DNA from 3 places in the Serratia sp. EC4 genome. Region 3 is predicted to be linked to each of the others. Evidence: predicted binding sites of a transcription regulator. Region 3 holds the regulator's gene; each other region holds the start of a gene.
The links. The regulator PurR, encoded in region 3, represses purine synthesis genes. The targets are predictions, from matches to a motif close to CANGCAAACGTTTGCNTG.
Positions count from the first base shown of each region.

Region 1: the regulator PurR is predicted to act here: its motif matches at 3,026-3,043, upstream of ACP39K_RS22025 (nucleobase:cation symporter-2 family protein).
Region 2: the regulator PurR is predicted to act here: its motif matches at 3,085-3,102, upstream of ACP39K_RS19735 (NCS2 family permease).

Region 1 is NZ_JBNIDE010000011.1:19,823-27,483, reverse strand. Features, by position in the region: gene recG (ATP-dependent DNA helicase RecG) at 1-1,602, shown strand, start outside; gene gltS (sodium/glutamate symporter) at 1,645-2,856, opposite strand; gene ACP39K_RS22025 (nucleobase:cation symporter-2 family protein) at 3,097-4,497, shown strand; gene ACP39K_RS22020 (AsmA family protein) at 4,626-6,287, shown strand; gene fabY (fatty acid biosynthesis protein FabY) at 6,326-7,273, opposite strand; gene dtd (D-aminoacyl-tRNA deacylase) at 7,295-7,661, opposite strand, start outside.
Region 2 is NZ_JBNIDE010000008.1:125,622-133,282, forward strand. Features, by position in the region: gene ACP39K_RS19730 (Na+/H+ antiporter) at 1-1,386, opposite strand, end outside; gene ACP39K_RS19735 (NCS2 family permease) at 1,584-2,945, opposite strand; gene ACP39K_RS19740 (VOC family protein) at 3,278-3,685, opposite strand; gene ACP39K_RS19745 (glutathione S-transferase family protein) at 3,733-4,401, opposite strand; gene ACP39K_RS19750 (lipocalin-like domain-containing protein) at 4,398-4,841, opposite strand; gene bhsA (multiple stress resistance protein BhsA) at 5,037-5,297, shown strand; gene ACP39K_RS19760 (3-oxoacyl-ACP reductase family protein) at 5,447-6,196, shown strand; gene ACP39K_RS19765 (YdgH/BhsA/McbA family protein) at 6,428-6,640, shown strand; gene ACP39K_RS19770 (cyclase family protein) at 6,862-7,661, shown strand, end outside.
Region 3 is NZ_JBNIDE010000003.1:28,356-36,016, forward strand. Features, by position in the region: gene ACP39K_RS10210 (C40 family peptidase) at 395-1,213, shown strand; gene sodB (superoxide dismutase [Fe]) at 1,413-1,991, shown strand; gene cydH (cytochrome bd-I oxidase subunit CydH) at 2,058-2,147, opposite strand; gene purR (HTH-type transcriptional repressor PurR) at 2,472-3,497, shown strand; gene punR (DNA-binding transcriptional activator PunR) at 3,485-4,441, opposite strand; gene punC (purine nucleoside transporter PunC) at 4,565-5,776, shown strand; gene cfa (cyclopropane fatty acyl phospholipid synthase) at 6,121-7,272, shown strand; gene ACP39K_RS10245 (I78 family peptidase inhibitor) at 7,345-7,638, opposite strand.

The DNA.
Region 1 (7,661 bases), on a different contig from region 3:
GCCACGCTGCGCAAGCTGACCGATCAGGCGCTGGCGCTGCTGGATACCTGCGCCATCGCCGAGCTGCTGCCGCCGGAGCTGAGCGGCGGCCTGATGAGCCTGCCACAGGCGCTGCACACCCTGCACCGCCCGCCGCCGGACATCCAGCTGGCGGATCTGGAGCTGGGCAAACACCCGGCGCAAAAGCGTCTGATCCTCGAAGAGCTGCTGGCGCATAACCTCAGCATGCTGGCGGTGCGCGCCGGCGCGCAGAGTTATCAGGCGCAGCCGCTGCTGCCGGACGATCGGCTGAAAAACCGTTTTCTCGCCCAGTTGCCGTTCTCGCCGACCGGCGCGCAAACGCGCGTGGTGGCCGACATCGAAGCCGATATGCAAAAAGACTTCCCGATGATGCGGCTGGTGCAGGGCGACGTCGGCTCCGGCAAAACGCTGGTGGCGGCGCTGGCGGCGCTTCGCGCCATCGCGCACGGCAAGCAGGTGGCGCTGATGGCGCCGACCGAGCTGCTGGCCGAACAGCATGCCAACAACTTCCGCCAGTGGTTCGAACCGCTGGGGTTGGAAGTCGGCTGGCTGGCCGGCAAGCAGAAAGGCAAGGCGCGCATTGCACAGCAGGAGGCCATCGCCAGCGGCCAGGTGTCGATGGTGGTCGGCACCCACGCCATCTTCCAGGAGCAGGTGCAGTTCAACGGCCTGGCGCTGGTGATCATCGATGAGCAGCACCGCTTCGGGGTGCATCAGCGGCTGGCGCTGTGGGAGAAAGGCGAAGAGCAAGGCTTCCACGCCCATCAGCTGATCATGACCGCCACGCCGATCCCGCGCACGCTGGCGATGACCGCCTACGCCGATCTCGATACCTCGGTCATCGACGAGCTGCCGCCGGGCCGTACGCCGGTGACCACCGTCGCCATTCCCGATACCCGCCGCGCCGACATCATTCAGCGGGTGAAAAGCGCCTGTCTGGAAGAGGGGCGACAGGCTTACTGGGTGTGCACGCTGATCGAAGAGTCCGAGCTGCTGGAAGCGCAGGCGGCGGAAGCCACTTGGGAAGAATTGAAAGCCGCGCTGCCGGAGCTGAAGGTGGCGCTGGTGCACGGCCGCATGAAAGCGCAGGAAAAGCAGGCGGTGATGCAGGCGTTTAAACAGGGCGAGCTGCAGCTGTTGGTCGCCACCACGGTGATCGAAGTCGGCGTCGACGTGCCGAACGCCAGCCTGATGATCATCGAAAACCCGGAACGGCTGGGCCTGGCGCAACTGCACCAGCTGCGCGGCCGCGTAGGGCGCGGCGCCGTGGCCTCACACTGCGTGTTGCTGTACAAAACGCCGCTGAGCAAAACCGCGCAAACGCGCCTGCAAGTGCTGCGCGACAGCAACGACGGCTTTGTCATCGCCCAGCGCGATCTGGAGATCCGCGGCCCGGGCGAGCTGCTGGGCACCCGCCAGACCGGCAGCGCCGAATTCAAGGTGGCGGATCTGCTGCGCGACCAGGCGATGATCCCCGAAGTGCAGCGCGTCGCTCGCCATCTCCATCAGCACTATCCGGAACACGCCCAGGCGCTGATCGAACGCTGGCTGCCGGAGAAGGCGCGCTACTCCAACGCATAAAAAAGGGCGCCTGCGGCGCCCTTTTCGTGGTGACTCGCGATATCACCCCACCGCCGGGAACACCGGCAGCAGCAGATACAGCTTGATGACGATGGCGTTGGCGATATCGATAAAGAACGCCCCCACCATCGGCACCACCAGAAACGCCAGATGCGACGGGCCGAAGCGATCGGTGATCGCCTGCATGTTGGCGATCGCCGTCGGCGTGGCGCCCATGCCGAAGCCGCAGTGGCCGGCGGCCAGCACCGCCGCGTCGTAGTTCTTGCCCATCACCCGGTAAGTAACAAAGATCGCGTACAGCGCCATCACCAGCGTCTGCACCGCCAGGATCGCCAGCATCGGCAACGCCAGCGAAGCCAGCTCCCAAAGGCGCAGGCTCATCAACGCCATCGCCAGGAACAGCGACAGGCTGACATTACCCAGCACCGATACCGCCCGTTCGAACACGGTATAGAAACCGGTGAAGGCCAGGGTGTTGCTGAGGATCACCCCGACGAACAGCACGCAAACGAAGTTAGGCAGCTCAAACACCGTACCGTTCAGCAGGCCGGCAATCAGCTGCCCCAGGCTCAGACAGATGGCGATCATGGCGATGGTTTCGATCATCACCAGCGAGGTGATCAGGCGGCCGCTTTCCGGCTTCTCGAAACCGCTCGGCTGCACGCTGTCTTCCGGGGTGCCTTCCGGCGTAGAGGAGTGTTTGACCAGATAGCGCGCCACCGGGCCGCCGATCAGGCCGCCCAGCACCAGGCCGAAGGTGGCGCAGGCCATGGCGACTTCCGTCGCGTTTTCAAAGCCGTAGCGCTCGATGAACAGCTTGCTCCAGGCCGCCCCGGTGCCGTGGCCGCCCGACAGGGTGATCGACCCGGCGATCAGGCCCATCAGCGGATCCAACCCCAGCATTTTCGCCATGCCGATGCCGATGGCGTTCTGCACCAGCAGCAGCCCCAGCACCACGAACAGGAATACCATCAGCGCCTTGCCGCCGGCGCGCAACCGCGCCAGGTTGGCGTTCAGGCCGATGGTGGCGAAGAAGGCCAGCATCAGCGGATCCTTCAGCGACATGTCAAAGCTGATTTCCCAGTTGGCGAACTTTTTCAGGGCTAACAGCAGGAGGGCCACCAGCAAACCGCCGGCGACGGGAGCGGGAATGGTATATTTTCGCAGCAGGGGAATGCTTCTGACGCACTTGCCTCCGAGAAGCAAAACCAGCGTCGCCGCGACTAACGTGCCATAAGTATCAAGATGAAACATCCAGGTACTCCATGTAAGGGAAAAGATCCAAATAAAAATAATAAGTTATAGAAAACCACTTAGTTTTTAAACTTGATGAGTGCAGGATTAGAAGTAAAAAACGCTGAGATGACAAGAAAAAATGAATGAAAATGCGACATAAACGAGAAAGTCGGCAACATAATATTTACGCGCAACCGTTTGCTTTTGCGGGGCGGGGCATTAAAATGCCTGCTTTGCCGTATCTGGAAACGCCACACCATGAGCATGTCATCCTCCGAGCTTGATGCCGCGCGCCAAGCCGCCTCAGAACCCCGCGCCAGTGAACTGATTTATCGCCTGGAAGATCGCCCGCCGCTGCCGCAAACGCTGTTTGCCGCCGGCCAGCATCTGCTGGCGATGTTCGTCGCGGTGATCACACCGGCTCTGCTGATCTGCCAGGCGCTGGGCCTGCCGGCACAGGATACCCAGCACATCATCAGCATGTCGCTGTTCGCCTCCGGTCTGGCTTCCATTCTGCAAATCAAAACCTGGGGACCGGTGGGTTCCGGGCTGTTGTCGATTCAGGGCACCAGCTTCAATTTCGTTTCGCCGCTGATCATGGGCGGTCTGGCGCTGAAAAACGGCGGCGCCGACGTGCCGACCATGATGGCCGCGCTGTTCGGCACCCTGATGGTCGCTTCTTGCACCGAAATTTTACTGTCGCGCGTGCTGCATCTGGCGCGCCGCATCATCACCCCGCTGGTTTCCGGCATCGTGGTGATGATCATTGGCCTGTCGCTGATTCAGGTCGGTCTGACCTCGATCGGCGGCGGTTATGCCGCGATGAACGATCACAGCTTCGGCTCACCGAAAAACCTGCTGCTGGCCGGCGCGGTGCTGGCGGTCATCATCCTGCTGAACCGCCAGCGCAACCCTTACCTGCGCGTCGCTTCGCTGGTGATCGCCATGGCGGTCGGCTATCTGTTGGCCTGGGCGATGGACATGCTGCCCGCCGACGCACCGGCAGCTCCAACGGCGGCGATCACCATCCCCACGCCGCTCTATTACGGTCTGGGCTTCGACTGGAACCTGCTGCTGCCGCTGATGCTGATCTTTATGGTCACCTCGCTGGAAACCATCGGCGACATCACCGCCACTTCCGACGTCTCCGAACAGCCTGTCAGCGGGCCGCTGTACATGAAGCGCCTGAAGGGCGGCGTACTGGCCAACGGCCTGAACTCGATGCTGTCGGCGGTGTTCAACACCTTCCCCAACTCCTGCTTCGGCCAGAACAACGGCGTGATCCAGCTGACCGGCGTCGCCAGCCGCTATGTCGGCTTCGTGGTGGCGCTGATGCTGATCGCGCTGGGGCTGTTCCCGGCGGTGGCCGGCTTCGTGCAGCACATCCCCGAGCCGGTACTGGGCGGCGCGACCATCGTGATGTTCGGCACCATCGCCGCCTCCGGCGTGCGCATCGTGTCGCGCGAGCGCCTGAACCGCCGCGCCATCATGATCATGGCGCTGTCGCTGGCCGTCGGCATGGGCGTCTCCCAGCAGCCGCTGATCCTGCAGTTCGCGCCGGACTGGCTGAAAACCCTGCTCTCTTCCGGCATCGCCGCCGGCGGCATTACCGCCATCGTGCTGAACCTGGTGTTTCCGCAGGAACACGAGAAAAAGTAACCCGCCCATTGGCGTTCAAACGGCCGCTTGCGGCCGTTTTTTATTGTCTATCAGACCATTGCCCTTGAGATGCCCAGCCAATTGCGGCATAAACAGGGTATCTTTTTTGACCGATGCGGATGTAGACGATGAAATTTATCGGAAAGCTGTTGCTGACGTTGCTGCTGCTGATCGTGCTGGCGGTGGTGCTGCTGTACCTGGTCGGGCAAACCCGCTGGGCGGCAGGCCGCCTGAGCGCCTGGATCAGCGACAACAGCGAATACCGCCTGTCGATAGGAAAAATCACCCATTCGTGGCGCCAACCGGACCAGATCGCTCTGGAAGACGTGCGGCTGGCGCGCAGTGGCCAGCCGCAGGCGCTGGTCGCCAAACGCGTCGATCTCGGCCTCAGCCTGCGCCAAATCACCGAACCGCGCTATTTCCACAGCGTCACGCTGCGTGACGGCACGCTGAACGTGCAGCCGCAGACTGCGGCGCTGCCTGTACAGGCCGACGTGCTGCAACTGAGCAACATGGCGCTGCAATCCAACGATAACGCGTGGCAGCTCAACGCGCAGCAGGTCAATGCCGGCATCACGCCGTGGCGCCCGCTGGCCGGCCATCTGCTGGGGGACAACAATCAGTTCCAGTTCAGCGCCGGTTCGATGACGCTGAACGGCATCCCCGCTTCGAAGGTGTTGGTGCAGGGGGAGCAAAAGCAGGGTCAGCTGCTGTTGAACAATTTCGGCGCCGATCTGGCGCAGGGCGACCTGACCGGCGTAGCCAGCCGCGCCGCCGACGGCAGTTGGCAGGTGGATCGCCTGCGGCTGAGCGGCGTGCGCCTGCAGACCCCGATGACGTTGGCGGAATTCATGCGGCGCTTTACCGCCCTGCCGCCGGTCACCCTCAAGCGTTTCGATCTGATCGACGCGCGCCTGGAAGGCAAGGCGTGGGCGTTTAACGATCTCGATCTGTCGCTGCAAAACGTCAGCATCGAAAAAGGCGACTGGCGCAGCGAAGACGGCTCGCTCAACGTCAATGCCAGTGATGTGATCAACGGCGGTTTCCACCTGATCGACCCGATCGCCACCCTGCGCCTCTCCTCCGCCGGCATCGCCATTCAGCAGTTCACCACCCGTTGGGAAGGCGGGCTGCTGCGCACCTCCGGCAATTGGCTGCGCGCCGGCAAACGCCTGCAGCTGGATGAAGTGGCCATGGCGGCGCTGGAGTACACCCTGCCTATCGACTGGCGCGAGCTGTGGCTGAAACCGCTGCCGGACTGGCTGGCCGAGGTGTACGTCACCAAGCTGACCACCAACCGCAATCTGATTATCGATATCAACCCGGCATTCCCGTTCCAGATCACCGCGCTGGACGGTTACGGCAGCAACCTGCTGCTGGCGCGCGACCACCAGTGGGGCATATGGTCCGGTTCGCTGAACCTGAACGGCAGCGAGGCGACCTTCAACAAGATCGACGTGCGGCGCCCTTCGCTGGCGCTGAACGCCGACGCCAGCCAGATCGCCGTCACCGAACTCAGCGCCTTCATGCCTAATGGGTTGCTTGAGGCCAAAGCGACCGTCGATCAGTTGCCGGGCAAGCCGTTCCAGCTGATGCTGCACGGCCGCTCGGTACCGCTCAATACCTTGCAGCAATGGGGATGGCAGCCGGTGCCGCTGACGGGCGACGGCAACCTTGAGCTGCAGTTGAAAGGGCTGCTGAACAGCGACGGGCCGTTCAAAGCTTCATTGAAGGGGACTCTGCAAGCCACCGCCGGCGACGGCCAGACGGTGAACCAACAGCTGCCGTAATGCACTGCGCGGCCCGCCCTCAGGGCAGGGCCGCCGCCTTACTCCTCCAGCGCTTCAGAGCCGCCCTGATCCAGCGGCACATCCGGCTCGGCCGGCAACACCATGTAAGTGCCTTCGAACACCGCGCCCTTATCCTCATCGCCGAACAGATGCACTTCGGCGTGCACGCGCGCGCGGCGGCCACGCGCCAGACGCGCCAAGTCGCCGCTCAGCGAACCAAGATCCGCCACCGCCCGCGGCCTGCCGGTGATCGGTTTGCTGTAGCGAATGTGCGCGTCCGCCAGAATGATGGTGCCGCCGAGATGGCGCTCGCGCAACAGCAGCCAAATCAGCCCCCAGGCGGTCAGCGTCGCCAGTGAGAACAGGCTGCCGGCAAACAGCGTATGGTGCGGATTCTGGTTGCCGATCTCCGGCATGGTGGTGACAAAGCGCTGGCCGGTGTATTGGCTGATGCGCACGCCCATCTTTTCGCTCAGCGGGATATGTTCATACCAGGCCTGCTGCAATTGGCCGCACCAGTCGGGGCGATGCAGGATATCGTCCAGCGTCGCCACCGGTTTGATCATCAAGAAGTGACGGATCGGGGTGGTCTGCGGCGCGGTGATCTCGCCCTGATTAACGAACCCCAGCTTGGCGAAGAAATCCACCGCGTCTTCACGGGCGCTGCACACCACCCGCTTCACGCCTTCCTGCCGCGCGACGGACTCCAGCGTTATCGCTACCAGCGTCCCGAGCCCTTTATCCTGCAACGTCGGGTCTACCGCCAGAAAACGGATCGCCGCCTCGTTGTCGGCATTGATGTACAGCCGCCCAATGGCGACGATTTTACCGGCCTCGTCCACCACCATTTGGTGATGGGCCATGGCGTCATAGGCATCCTTTTCCGAACCCACCGGCTGGTGCAGCGGCTTGCGCAGCATTTCCCAGCGAAACTGGTAATATTCCTTCAGTTCTTGCTCTGTTACGGGTACTCGTAGGTGATACATAGACGCCTGTTCTCCGAATGCTTAGACCTGTAGCCAGAATGTCACCGGACCATCGTTGACCAGCGCCACCTGCATGTCGGCGGCGAACTCGCCGGTCTGGGTCTCTACGCCGCGTTCGCGGCATTGGCCAACAAAATATTGATACAACCGATCGGCGACCAAAGGCGCGGCGCCGCGCGAGAAGCTGGGCCGCATGCCCTTCTGAGTGTCCGCCGCCAGGGTGAACTGCGAAACGACCAGCACGCTGCCCCCGGTCTGCTGGACGTTGAGGTTCATCTTGTCGTTCTCGTCGCCGAAAATGCGGTATCCCAACACGCGTTCGCACAGGCGCTGCGCTTTTTGCTCGTTATCGCCCTGCTCCACGCCCAATAACACTAACAAACCGGGG
Region 2 (7,661 bases), on a different contig from region 3:
TTCGGTATCGGCAACCAGGCGCTCTTCCATTTTATTCACGCTCTCGATCGCCACCTCGGCCGCCATGGCGATCGCCATGCGCTCTTCCTGCTTGCTGGCGCTCTTGTCGGCCACCTGCACGCCACGCAGCAGCAGCGGCAACGCCAGCACGCCGACGATCAGCGACAGCAGGATCACCCCGGCGGCGATAAACACCAGCTGATAGCGCGCCGGGAAGGCAGTGCCGTCGCTCAGCAACAGCGGTATCGACAGCACGCCGGCCAGGGTAATCGCCCCGCGCACCCCGGCGAACGACGCCACCCACAGCTCACGCGTGCTGTAATCGCCGAACTGCAGCGGGCGCTTTTTCATAAAGCGGTTGCTGGCCTTCTTCATTATCCACAGCCAGGTAAAACGCAGCACCAGCAGCGCGGCGTAGATGGTGGCCACGTCGGCGAACAGATACCAGGTCTGGATGGTCGGATCCAGCTCCGCCTGCAGGATGGAGGTTTCAAGAATGCCCGGCAGCTGCAGGCCCAACATGATGAACACCATGCCGTTGAACACGAACTCCAGCATCGCCCACACGCTGTTGGCGCGCAGGCGCATCGCCAGCGGCGCGTTGCGGATCACGCCGGACTGGCTGATGGTCATCCCCGCCGCCACCGCAGCCAGGATGCCGGAGACGCCGATATGTTCGGCGATCAGATAAGAAGCGAACGGCAGCAGCAGCAGGAACACGATCTGGGTCGCCGGATCGTCGCCGCTCCAGCGGCTCATCACCCGCAGCGATTTACTGTAGGTCCAGGTGACCGCCACGCCGGCCAGCAGGCCGCCGATCGCCACTTTGAGGAATTCAAGGGTCGCGCCGCCCACGGTGAACACCATGGTGCCCATCGCCACCGCGATGGCGAACTTGAGCGACACCAGGCCGGACGCGTCGTTCATCAGCGCCTCGCCCTCGAGCACCCCCATGATCGGCTTGGGAATGCGCCCTTTGCCGACGATGCCGGACAGCGCCACGGCATCCGTCGGCGACAGCACCGCCGCCAGCGCGAAGGCCGCCACCAGCGGAATGCCCGGCACCATGGCGTAGATCAGATAACCGACGCCGACCACGGTGATAAGCACCAGCACCAGCGCCAGGCCGAGAATTTCACGCCCGTGATGCAGGAACTCCCGCGTCGGCGTTTTCCAGCCGTCGGCGAACAGCAACGGCGGGATGAACAGCACCAGGAACAGTTCGGGATCAAAATCGACGTGCAGCCCGAAATGCGGCCAGGCCAGCAGGGCCCCGATGGCGATTTGCATCAGCGGCAGCGGCACCTGGAACGGCAACATGCGCGTCACCACCCCGGACAGGGAGACCACCAGGATCAAAATGAGGATTGTAAAAAAGATTTCCATGCTTTCCTTAGACTCTACGATTCAGACGACATCGGCTCAGGGCCTGCGTTGGTCACGATAGTAGATCACTTTTTTTACAGCCGTTAAAGCTTGTTGTGCCTTTCAAAACGCGGTGCAGAGCAGAAGAAGACTTATCTTAAGAAGGGAATTGCCGTAACAGGCTCCCCCGCCCGGCGGGCGAGGGAAACCCAAGGGGCTTAAATCGCCCAGCCGCCGGCGTAGAACGCCACCAGCGCCACGGCGATCAGCACGGTGCCGATGTTCAGCTTGCGCCATTCGCCGGAGAAGATGCGGCCGATGACCAGCGAGCTGAAGCCCAGCATGATGCCGGTGACGATGTTGCAGGTCAGCACGATGAACACGGCGCACAGCAGGCCGGCCATCGCGTCGACGAAGTCGTTGAAGTCCAGCTTGGTGACATTGCTCAGCATCAGCAGGCCGACGTACATCAGCGCCGGCGCGGTGGCGTAAACCGGCACCAGATAGGCCAGCGGCGACAGGAACAGGATCAGTAGAAACAGAATGCCGACCACGGTGGCGGTCAGGCCGGTCTTGCCGCCCGCGGCGGTGCCGGCGGCGGACTCGATGTAAACCGCAGCGGGCGCGGCGCCCACCAGGCCGGAGAAGATGCTGCTCAGGGAATCCGAGGTCAGCGCCTTGCCGCCGTTGATGATCTGCCCGTCTTTATCCAGCAGATTGGCCTGCCCGGCCACCGCGCGGATGGTGCCGGTGGCGTCGAACACCGCAGTCATCACCAGCGCCAGCACGCTCGGCAACACCACCGGCTGCAATGCGCCCATGATGTCCAGGCTGAAGATCAACGACTTGCCGTCAGCGTCCGCCAGGCTCGGCATGGCGAACAGCCCCTGGTATTTCACCGCCGGGTCGAAGATCAGGCCGATGATGGAAATGGCGATGATCACCAGCAAAATGCCGCCGGGCACGCGCAGTTTCTCCAGGCCGAAGATCACCGCCAGGCCGACCAGCGTCATGACGACCGGGAAAGAGGTGAACGCGCCGAGCGCCACCGGCAAGCCATCCAGCGGGTTCTTCACCACCAGGCCGACGCCGTTGGCGGCGATCAGCAGCAGGAACAGCCCGATGCCGATGCCGGTGCCGTGCGCCACGCCCATCGGCAGGTTGCGCAGGATCCAGGCGCGGATGCCGGTGACCGAGATAATGGTAAACAGCACGCCCATCAGGAACACCGCGCCCAGCGCCACCGGAATGCTGATGTGTTGGCCCAGCACCAGGCTGAAGGCGGTAAAGGCGGTCAACGAGATCGCACAGCCGATGGCCATCGGCAGGTTAGCCCACAGCCCCATCAACAGCGACCCCAGACCGGCCACCAGGCAGGTGGAGACGAACACCGCCGCCGGCGGGAAACCCGCTTTGCCCAGCATGCTCGGCACCACGATCACCGAGTACACCATCGCCAGGAAGGTGGTCAGCCCCGCCACCACCTCCTGACGCACGCTGCTGCCGCGCGCGGAAATTTTAAAATAGCCATCAAGCCCGCCGGTTGGTTTTGCGGCGTGGTTCGCTTGAGAGTTCGACATAGGTTACTTCCCCTGTGTTTCATGAATCGGCCCGTCACAGCAGGCCTGTAATCTCGCCCGCGCCCGATCGCCACGTAATCGTTTACGTCACGTTCCGCATCCTTGCCCTTATGCCACACCGCCAACGGCGATGCGCACCCAGGCAAACGTTTAACTCGCAGCGCGCGGTACGGGTGATTTATGGTGGTTTATTCAAGGCAAACGATTATCCTGCCTTCCCTAGCGTCTAATCAACTAAAGATCGCGGCAATTTATGCAGAAAGCGGCGGGAATGGCGCTCGCGCGATAAAACCGGGACGACGGTCGCCCCGGCGAACGCCGTCATGGCGGGGTTATTGCGTCTGCACCGCAGCGGGATCCATATACATCAATTCCCAGATATGACCGTCCAGATCCTGAAATCCATGGCCGTACATCACGCCGTAGTCCCGCGGCGGGTGGTAGGTGTTGCCGCCGCCGGCGACCGCCTTGCGCACCAGTTCGTCCACCGCCGCCCGGCTGGGTTGCGACAGGCACACCAACACTTCGGTGGCCTGGTTGGCATCGCCGATCGGGTTCGGGGTAAACATCCTGAATTTGTCGTGGGTCAGCAGCATCACGTAAATCGTGTCGCTGACCACCATGCATGCGGCGGTATCGTCGGTAAATTGCGGGTTGAAGCTGAAGCCGAGCTGGGTAAAAAACGCCATTGAGGCGGGCAGATCGCGTACGGGCAGGTTAACGAAGATTTGCGTAGCCATGGGCTACCTCCGATGAAGAATGACCCCATCGAGTATAGCCCATCCGCTTAACTCAGCAGGTCGTAAGGACCGCCCTGCTCCAATGCTCGCTGGTAGGCGGGCCGGGCGTGAATGCGCTGCAGGAAGCCGCGCAGTTTCGGGCAATCATCCAACGCGCCGCGCGCCGCCATCGCCTCCAGCGGGAAGCTCATCTGAATATCCGCTGCGCTGAAGTCGTTGCCAACGAACCAGCTGCCCTTATTCAGGTGCTGTTCGAGGTATTCGCAGTGCGGCGCGATCTGCTTGTCGAGGTATTCCCGCTGCACGCCTTTGCCGATCGCGCCGGCCACCGGCCGCAGCAGCCAGGGGATCGGCGGCTGGCCGAGACGGCTGAACACCAGCTTCATCACCAACAGCGGCATCAGCGATCCTTCGGCGTAGTGCAGCCAGTAGCGGTATTGCTGACGCGCGTGGAAGTCGGTTGGCATAAACATGCCCTGTGCGTCGTAGGCTTCCTGCAAGTATTCGATAATGGCGCCGGATTCCGCCAGCGTCAGATCGCCATCGACGATCACCGGCGATTTGCCCAGCGGGTGGATCTTTTTCAGCGCCGGCGGCGCCAGCATGGTCTGCGGATCGCGCTCGTAGCGCTGCACCTGATAAGGCACGCCCAGCTCTTCCAGAAACCACAGAATGCGCTGCGACCGCGAGTGATTGAGATGATGAACGATGATCATGACGAAGCCCCTGTCCGCTGCCACACCAGTTCGCCAACCTGCACGCCGTTGCCGAGCTGCAGCGGCACCGTGCGCAACGTCAGCCGATCGCCGCTGAAAGCGTAAAAACGCACCTGACGGCTGCCTACCCAGTTGGGGAACGAACAGCCTTCGACCTGATGCACCACCCGCTGCTCGCTTTCTTCCACCTGATAGTGGCCAAAGTAGCAAATCATATTGATGAAGGCGGCGCGGATCTCCCGCTCAGACCCCTGCGCCAAATCGGCGGCGGCGAAACGCGGCCGCACGGCGCTGTAAAGCTGCGCCGCCATCGTGCCGTTGGCCTCATAGTGGATGCGCCCCAACACCTGCTCGCCCAGCGGGTAATTCAGCTCGCCGTTCTGGTTTTTGAACACCGACGACACCAACGCCCAACTGCCGATAAACGCGCTTATCGTCATGACGCTTCTCCGGTTAAGGATCGTCTGTAAAGGGTAGTGGCGATTTTTGCCCCGCGCCAGCGGATGAAAAACAATCAATTTATTTGACGGAGATACTCAAAACTCTCCGATTTTTTATTCACATCCGGTGCACTAGTATTTAACACATCGAGAGACAACGGGCTCTCACCTAACAAACACTCTGAGGAACGCATCATGAAAAACGTCAAAATTTTTGCTACCGCTGCGCTGCTGGCTACCGCTTCTTTCGCAACCTTCGCCGCTGACCTGCCTTCCAGTCAACCAGCTGCAGACGCCCAGAAGATCGGCGTCGTCACCGTGAGCGGCGCCGCTAACCTGAGCGCGCTGGAAAGCGAACTGGCCAGCAAAGCCGCCGCGTCGGGCGCCAGCGCCTACCGCATCGTCGCCGCCGGTGGTCAGAACAAACTGTACGGCACCGCAGAAATCTTCAACTGATCGTCGGACAGCCAACCGACGGAAGAAAGAAGCCCCGCAAGGGGCTTTTCTCGTTGTGGGCAGGCAAAGCTCTTTGTGAACAGTGGCCGCCGGACATTTCACCGATACTGGGAATAACGCCTTACCCTCACCCACTTTGGAGAAATAACATGACCACAGCACTCCCACTGCAAGGCAAAGTCGCATTCGTTCAGGGCGGTTCCCGCGGCATCGGCGCCGCCATCGTTAAACGCTTGGCGAGCGAGGGCGCCGCCGTCGCCTTTACCTACGCCGCCTCGGCCGATCGCGCCGAAGCGGTGGCGAGCGCCGTGACCGCCGCCGGCGGCAAAGTCCTCGCCATCAAGGCCGACAGCGCCGATGCGGCGGCGCTGCAGCAGGCGGTTCGCCAGGCGGTGAGCCACTTCGGCAACCTGGATATTCTGGTGAACAACGCCGGGGTATTTACGCTGGGCGGCACCGAGGAACTGGCGCTGGACGACCTGGATCGCATGCTGGCGGTCAATGTGCGCAGCGTATTCGTCGCCAGCCAGGAGGCGGCGCGCCACATGAACGACGGCGGCCGAATCATCCACATCGGCAGCACCAACGCCGAGCGCGTGCCGTTCGGCGGCGCGGCGGTGTACGCGATGAGCAAATCGGCGCTGGTCGGGTTGACCAAGGGCATGGCGCGCGATCTCGGCCCACGCGGCATCACCGTCAATAACGTGCAGCCCGGCCCGGTGGATACCGAGATGAACCCGGACGCCGGCGAGTTCGCCGAACAGCTCAAGCAGCTGATGGCGATCGGCCGCTACGGCAAAGATGAAGAGATCGCCGGCTTCGTCACCTACCTGGCCGGCCCGCAGGCGGGTTATATCACCGGCGCCAGCCTGAGCATCGACGGCGGTTTTTCGGCGTAGCGCTCAAAGCCCCGCAAGGGGCTTTTTTTCATTCGCTCGCCGACGACCGCTCCCCACCTCGCACGGCATATTCACCTTCAAAGACAATAATAGAATTAGTTTATGCGCAAAAATGGAATAGTTTATTGACGATTCTGTTATTTATTCACCAGGCCGACGTCTTTATCCTTCGCTCCATCGTGTCGTACCGGACACCCTTATTTTTCGAACCTTCGAACACAGGATAAAGATATGAAAACCATGATCACCGTTATTTCACTCGCTCTGTTTTCCATGCTGTCGTTTAACGCCGCGGCAGAAAGCGTGACCGCAACCGGCAGAACGCTGGACTCCACCGAAGCCCTCATCGCTAAAAAAGCGCAAGAGGCCGGCGCAAGCGGCTACAAAATCACCAGCGCCTACATGGGCAATTTCGTCACCATGAGTGCAGAGCTGAAAAAATAATATCAATGACGCCGCTCGCACGGCGTTATTTATTTCCGCATAAGGAAGTCATCGTCGGGTGGTTATTCACCACGCGTTATAAAGCATTACGCTAAAGCACCCGCGTACTAAAAAATGAGCCTCTTTCTCCACCGGTTATTATTCGGCGGCCTCACGCCGCCAATTTCCGGAGGCTCATTTTCATTCACCCTGCAATACTCCGTTATAAGGATGAGTCACTGATGAAATCATTGTATCGCCTCTCCCTCTTGCTGCCCTTGCTGGCCGCAGTGCCCGCGCACGCCGCAGAATCCGCCGCGCAGTCGTCAGACTGGTATCCTTCCGTTTACGGCGCAAAAGACGAAATCGGCGCAGCCAACCTGCTCACGCCAGAGGTCGTATTACAGTCTGTGCAGTTGGTAAAACAAGGCAAGACATTGCCATTGGCGGTGCCCGTCGATAAAGATTTCCCGGCGTTCCGCCACCGCAGCTTCCGCTTATATAATATTCAGCCTGGTCAGCAGGACGGTAAAACGCTTGGCCCAAATAAATTCACCTTTAATGATGAATTGGTGAATGCCTGGACCGGCGTCGGCACCCAGTTGAATGGCATTGGCCATATCGGCATCGACAACGTTTATTATAACGGCAATAAGGCGGCGGACTTCGTCACCGTAGATGGCGTGAAAAAATTGGGCGTGGAAAAAGTGCCGCCCATGGTCACACGCGGCGTGGTGCTCGATATGACGGCTTATTATAATAAAGCGATCGTTCCGGGCGGCACCGAATTTTCCGTTGCGGATATTCAAGCAGTGCTTAAAAAGCAGGGCATCAGTTTACGCAAAGGCGACGTTGTCTTGTTCAATACCGGCTGGCTGGAGCTGATTGGCAAAGACAATAAAAAGTTCCTGGAAGTTGAACCGGGCATCGGCATGGAAGCGGCGAAATGGTTGGCCGACCAAGGCATCGTGGCCTTCGGCGGTGATACCTGGGCCTCCGAAGTTTACCCTAACCCGAAAAATGACGAAGAGTTCCCGGTCAA
Region 3 (7,661 bases):
TTCATGGCTACAACATGCATCACGCGGGCTATTGTAGCGGCTGGAACAGTCGCAAGAAAACGCCATCTTTTGCAAGGATATTCGCCCGCCGCCGATCGCGTTTCACCGGCCACGTCATTCCGGTCAAAACATACGTTGAGAATAACATTTTTAATCCGACCATTTCACTAATATATTGCGCCGCGATGACGGCGCGGCTTAATTATATCCGCCACCGTCGCCTGGCGCTTTTTTATACATCAACAGGCTGATTTTAAACCAAAAAAAATGTCATTAACGTTTTCTCACAATATGGATTATTATTTATGAGTTCTTCGCTGTTTTATATGGCGAAGTTCGGGAATACTGTAACTCTTTCGATATCCGTTTCGGGGCCAAGGTTGGTGACGTCGACATGCGTTTAATTCTTACGCTCTTTGCGCTGCTGTTTACGCAGCTCTTCTTCAATCTGGCGCACGCTGCGCCACAGGCGCGCGTTGCCGCCGAGCAGCGTAAAAGCCATGTTAATGAAGCGCGGCCCGATGACCGCAGAAAAAAGAAAGCGGATAAAGCCGCCAAAAAAGCCAAAGTGACGGCCCCCGAGAAAAAAACCAGGACCGCCAAGGTCAAAAGCGAGAAAAGCGCGAAAAAGATCGTCAGCGCCAAACCCAAGGCCAAAGCGCAGAAAATCGCCAAGATTAAAGTCACCCCGCCGAAAAAGGGCTATAAAAAAGGCTACGGCCGCCACCGCGACGCCGGCATGGCTATCGCCAAGCTGGCGCGTGATGAAAAACCGTTGAAACTCAGCCCGGCGCACAAAAAGCGTTACCAGCACGCCAAGCAGACCGCGATGGCCAAGCTGATGGATCAGATGGGCAAACCTTACCGCTGGGGCGGCAGCTCGCCGCGCACCGGCTTCGACTGCAGCGGCCTCATCTATTACGCCTATAAAGACGTGGTGAAAATCAAGATGCCGCGCACCGCCAACGAAATGTATCATCTGCGCGACGCGGCGCCGATCAAGAAAAGCGAACTGGAAAGCGGCGATTTGGTGTTCTTCCGCATCAACAACCGCGGCGTGGCGGATCATGTCGGCGTCTATCTCGGCAACGGCAAATTCATCCAGTCGCCGCGCACCGGCGAAGAGATCCGCATCAGCCAGCTCGACAACGACTATTGGCAGAACCACTACATCGGCGCACGCCGCGTAGTGACGCCGAAAACCATCCGTTAATTCCCTGTTCTGCGCGGTTGCGGCCCCGGTCGCAACCGCCTGCTCAAGCTATCGCCCATCGCACTCTCCCTCGCGCATTTCTCGCTTTTCCTCCTGTTTTTTATGATGAAAATTGTTAAGATTGAATGACCACAATAAAAAACGGCCCATCTGGCTCCCGCCTCGGCGGGAAAAAAGTGGCGCTGTAAAGGAGGAAGCAATGTCGTTTGAATTACCTGCATTACCGTATGAGAAAAACGCGCTCGAGCCGCACATCTCCGCCGAGACCCTGGAATACCACTACGGCAAACACCACAATACCTACGTAGTTAACCTGAACAACCTGGTGAAAGGCAGCGAGTTCGAGGGCAAATCGCTCGAAGAGATCATCAAGACCTCCAACGGCGGCGTGTTCAACAACGCTGCGCAGGTGTGGAACCACACCTTCTACTGGCACTGCCTGTCGCCACAGGGCGGCGGTGAACCGCAGGGCGAACTGGCGGCCGCGATCGTCAAATCCTTCGGCTCTTTCGCTGCGTTCAAAGAACAGTTCACCGATGCCGCCGTGAAAAACTTCGGCGCCGGCTGGACCTGGCTGGTGAAAAAACCGGACGGCGCGCTGGCGATCGTCAACACCTCCAACGCGGCAACTCCGCTGACCGGTGAAGATAAACCGCTGCTGACCGTTGACGTGTGGGAACACGCGTATTACATCGATTACCGCAATGCGCGTCCAAAATACCTGGAAAACTTCTGGGCGTTGGTCAACTGGACATTTGCGGCGGAAAACCTGGCGTAAACGCAGGCCTTGCCTAAGTAACGAGGCGCAGCCAGAGGCTGCGCCTTTTTTAAAACCGGCGGGAGATCAGTTCAACGCGGCGACAAAGCTGAAAGCGATGATCATCGCCAACGCGCCGACGGTAGTGAACAGAGACATCTTCAGATCGGTATCCATGACAACTCCTTTAAAATGGGCTTTCCTAAGGATAAAAGGCGCACAATTAGTACGTCAAATCATTTTCCCACAGTTCGCCGATAAAATCTTGTTATCATTTCCCGGTTTATAATCTCGATTACCTCTTCCACTTTTGTTCAATATGCGACAAAATTCGCAGTTCACAACTGCGTACCGGCATCCATGCCCCTCCTGATTAAGCGCTGAAGACTTCAACACACTAAAAACTCAGTTTTCGCTTCTCTGGAGAAGGATCTACGTAGGCAAACGATTAACATCACACTTACATGCTGTAAACATGTGAGTTCAGGAGTCATTCCTTACATGGCAACGATTAAAGATGTGGCCAAACGCGCGGGCGTTTCCACCACCACCGTTTCGCACGTCATCAATAAGACTCGTTTCGTCGCCGAAGAGACCAAAGCGGCCGTGTGGGCCGCCATCAAAGAGCTGCACTACTCGCCGAGCGCCGTGGCGCGCAGCCTGAAAGTCAATCACACCAAGTCGATCGGCCTGCTGGCCACCTCGAGCGAAGCGCCCTATTTTGCCGAAGTGATCGAGGCGGTGGAAAACAGCTGCTACAGCAAAGGTTACACCCTGATCCTGTGCAACTCGCACAACAATCTGGACAAGCAGCGCGCCTACCTGGCGATGCTGGCGCAAAAGCGCGTCGACGGCCTGCTGGTCATGTGTTCCGAATACCCGGATCAACTGCTGGGCATGCTGGAGGACTACCGTAATATCCCGATGGTGGTGATGGACTGGGGCGCCGCGCGCGGCGACTTCACCGACACCATCATCGATAACGCGTTCGAAGGCGGCTATCTGGCCGGCCGTTACCTGATCGAGCGCGGCCACCGCGATATCGGCGCCATCCCGGGCCAGCTGTCGCGCAACACCGGCGGCGGCCGTCATCAGGGCTTTATGAAGGCGCTGCAGGAAGCGCATATCGACATTCGCGAAGAGTGGATCGTCCAGGGTGACTTCGAGCCGGAGTCCGGCTACAAGGCGATGCACCAAATCCTGTCGCAAAAACAGCGGCCGACCGCGGTATTTTGCGGCGGCGACATCATGGCGATGGGCGCCATCTGCGCCGCTGACGAGCTGGGGCTGCGAGTGCCGCAGGATATTTCCGTGATCGGCTATGACAACGTGCGCAACGCCCGCTACTTCACCCCTGCGCTGACCACCATTCACCAGCCGAAAGAACGCCTGGGAGAAATGGCCTTCACCATGCTGCTGGATCGCATCATCAGCAAACGCGAAGAATCGCAGGTGATCGAAGTGCATCCGAAGCTGGTCGAACGCCGTTCGGTCGCCGATGGTCCGTTCATCGACTACCGCCGCTGATCATCTTCCCTGCCGGAGGCCTGCGCGGCTTCCGGTGCCGCCTCACTCAGCCACTCCTGATTCAGCGTCTCGCCATCGCCCAAGTACGCCAGCAGCCAGCTCATCGCCGGTGACGGTTTATCCTGTTGCCAGGTCAGGCAGCAGGGGCTGGCGGGAAACGGCTGCTGCAACTGCAACGCCTTCAGCTCACCGCGCTGCACCCGCGGCAGCGCCAGATGCGCCGGCATCATGCCGACGCACAATCCGGCGCACAAACAGTCGAGCGCCGAGGTCCAGTCCGGCACCACCAGCCGCCGCTGGTTATCCAGCGTCCAGGTGACGCGCTTGGGCAGATTGCGCGAGGTGTCTTCCAGACAAAGCGCAGGGTATGGCCTCAACCGATCGTCATTCAATGGCCCTGCCAGCTGCGCCAACGGATGCTGTGGGCTGACTACGCACAGCCAGTTCATATCCCCCATGTCGCGGAAAGCGAAGCCGCCGCCGACCGGCACCGCGCGCGTGGCGCCGATCGCCATGTCCACCCTGCCGTCCACCAACGCATCCCACACGCCGTTGAACACCTCGGGTTGCAGCATCAGTTCAACGTCGGGGAAATGGCGGTAGAAATCCAGCACCAGCTGGCGGCTGCGCTGCGGTTTGACGATGATGTCGACTGCGATATTCAGCTGGCCGCGCCACCCGTTGGCCACCTGTTGACAGTGGCGGCGGGTGTCGAGCATTTTTTTGATAACAACTCGCGCATCCTTGATAAACAGCGCGCCGGCCGGCGTCAACTCCACATCACGGTGACGCCGCTCAAACAGCGGCACCGCCAGCCATTGTTCCAGTTGCCGCACGGTATAGCTCACCGCCGACGGTACCCGGTGCAGCTCCTGCGCCGCCGCGCTGAAACTGCCGGTGCGCGCCACCGCGTCAACAACTTCAAGAGAATATTCAGACCACATCGCTTTGCCTTCAATTTTTTTAACAGCACTTTGCAAATATTACCGTTTCACAAGCAGAGATCCAGCCGGATACACTGGCCGGCGCTAAAAACCTGCGACACTAAAATATTAACGAGAAATACCATGCGAAACTCCTTTGGTTTTATGTTCTACCTCGCCGGCCTGAGCATGCTGGGTTATCTGGCGACCGATATGTACCTGCCCGCCTTCGGCGCCATGCGGGAGGAACTGCAAATTTCCGCCGGCGCGGTCAGCGCCAGCCTGAGCATCTTTCTGGCCGGCTTCGCCTTCGCGCAGTTGCTGTGGGGGCCGCTCTCCGACCGACTGGGCCGCAAACCGGTATTATTGATTGGCCTGTCGCTGTTCGCGCTCGGCTGCCTGGGCATGCTGTGGGTGGAAAATGCCGTGCAGCTCTGGATACTGCGCTTTATTCAGGCCGTCGGCGTCTGTTCCGCCGCCGCCATCTGGCAAGCGCTGGTGGTCGACCGCTATCGCGAAGGCCAGGCCAACCGCGTATTCGCCACCATCATGCCGCTGGTGGCGCTGTCGCCGGCGTTGGCGCCGCTGCTTGGCGCCTGGCTGCTGAACCACGCCAGTTGGCGCGCGATCTTCGCCGTGCTGTTGGCCATCACCGCCCTGCTGCTGCTGCCGACGTTGCTGCTCAAAGATCGCGCCAAAACGCAACCCGCCGCCGATGCGCCAAAAAGCGGCGTCAGTTTTTGGCAATTATTGAAATCCCCGGTGTTCAGCGGCAACGTCGCTATGTACGCCGCCTGCTCGGCCGGCTTCTTTGCCTGGCTGACCGGCTCGCCGTTCATCCTCGGTGATATGGGCTACGGCCCGAGCGACATCGGTCTGAGCTATGTGCCGCAGACGCTGGCTTTCCTGTTGGGGGGCTATGGCTGCCGCGCCGCGCTCAAGCGCATCAATGGCAAAACCCTGCTGCCGTGGCTGCTGGTAGCTTATGCTGTCAGCATGGTGGCCCTGTATCTGGTGGCGACCCTGACCAATCCGACGCTCACCACGCTGCTGATCCCGTTCTGCGTCATGGCGCTGGTCAACGGCGCCGGCTACCCGATCATGGTGGCGAATGCGCTGATGCCATTCCCGGAAAGCAGCGGTAAAGCCGCCGCGCTGCAAAATACGCTGCAATTGGGGCTGTGTTTTGTGGCGAGCATGCTGGTGTCGGCGTTTATTGCCCAGCCGCTGTTGGCAACGGTGACGGTGATGGTATCTACGGTAGTCCTGGCCGCGCTGGGTTATTTCCTGCAGCGGGGAAAAGCGGCCGATGCGCAGCAAAAGGCACAGCGGGAACATGCTAACTCAGCGTCATAATTACCAAGATTAATAATCACTTAAAGAATATGCGTGCCGAGTGCGATTTACAGTTGAGTCAACGCCTCGGCACGCCTATACTCAAAAACAACCCTGTAAAGTAACACCTTATAATCTCTATATCTCAATCAGCTATTGTGTACGCGCCTTGCGTCACACTCTTTTTTTAAAGAGGCGTTTATCCTGCGCCGTTTGCGTCGGGCCGTTTCTTTAAATTTCCTCTGTTCATAGTCGGATATCAGACGCCGCGGGCTTATTTCCCGTTGGTATACGTATGCACCCGCAGAAATTGTCTAAGCTGTTTCCTAACGGGTCATCAGTCAGAAGAAGGTGATGGAGAAGCTATGAGTTCATCGTGTATAGAAGATCTGAGCATCCAGGATAACCAGTGGTACCGTATCGCGCACGAAATGCTCGGTCTGGCCGGTATCGAAATCAACGGATCGCGCCCTTTCGATATTCAGGTTAAAAATCCCGAATTCTTTAAACGCGTTTTGCAGCAAGGGTCACTGGGCCTGGGCGAAAGCTATATGGACGGTTGGTGGGAGTGCGAGCGGCTGGATATGTTCTTTCAGCGAGTGGTCAGCGCCGGGCTGGAGAAGAAACTCCCCCACCACCTGAAAGATACCCTGCGTATCGCCGCCGCGCGCCTGACCAATCTGCAATCGAAAAAGCGCGCCTGGATCGTCGGCAAAGAGCATTACGATCTTGGCAACGATCTGTTTACCCTGATGCTCGATCCTTACATGCAATATTCCTGCGGCTACTGGAAAGACGCCACCACGCTGGAGGAAGCGCAGGAAGCCAAGCTGCGGATGATCTGCGAGAAACTGCAGCTGCAGCCGGGCATGCGTTTGCTGGACATCGGCTGCGGCTGGGGCGGCCTTTCCGCCTATGCGGCGAAAAATTACGGCGTGTCGGTGGTCGGCGTGACCATTTCCGCCGAACAGCAGAAGCTGGCTCAGGCGCGCTGCGCCGGGCTGGATGTGCAGATCCTGTTGCAGGATTATCGCGATCTGCATCAGCAGTTCGATCGCATCGTGTCCGTTGGCATGTTCGAGCATGTCGGGCCGAAAAACTACCGCACCTATTTCGACGTGGTGGAGCGCAATCTGGCGCCGCACGGCCTGTTCCTGCTGCACACCATCGGCTCCAACAAGACCGACATGAACGTCGATCCCTGGATCAACAAATATATCTTCCCGAACGGCTGCCTGCCCTCCGTAAGACATATCGCCGAGGCCAGCGAAGGCCATTTCGTGATGGAAGACTGGCACAACATCGGCGCCGACTACGATCGCACGCTGATGGCCTGGTTCGAGCGCTTCAAACAGGCGTGGCCGCAGCTCGCCGAGCGCTATTCCGAGCGCTTCGAACGGATGTTCAGCTATTATCTGAACGCCTGCGCCGGCGCGTTCCGGGCGCGCGATCTGCAGCTATGGCAGGTGGTGTTCAGCCCGAAAGGCGTGGAAGGCGGCATCCGCGTCGCACGCTGAACGCTCCCCTAATAAAAAAAGCCCCGGCAACCTCATCGCCGGGGCTTTTTTTGCTCTTTCGAACCAGGCGGCTTAGCCGCAGTAAACGCGGATGATTTTATCGTCGCTGTCGCCAAGGAAGTTCAGGCGGCGCAGGTTGAAATCCATGGTGACGGCAGAGTTGTACGGAATGGCTCGCACCTTGGCGTCGATCCGCACGCCTTCCAACGAGGTCATCGGTTTGCCGACGAAGTTTTGATACTGCGATGCGCCACAGGTATCGTCCGCATCGGCCATTTGTGCGCCAGCGCCCTGCTCAGGCGAACTGCTGCAGGCGCTCAGCGCCAGCAACGCGGTTAACAACAACGTTTTCCCATAAAACTTCACGCGTTTCTCCTCTCTGCTTATGA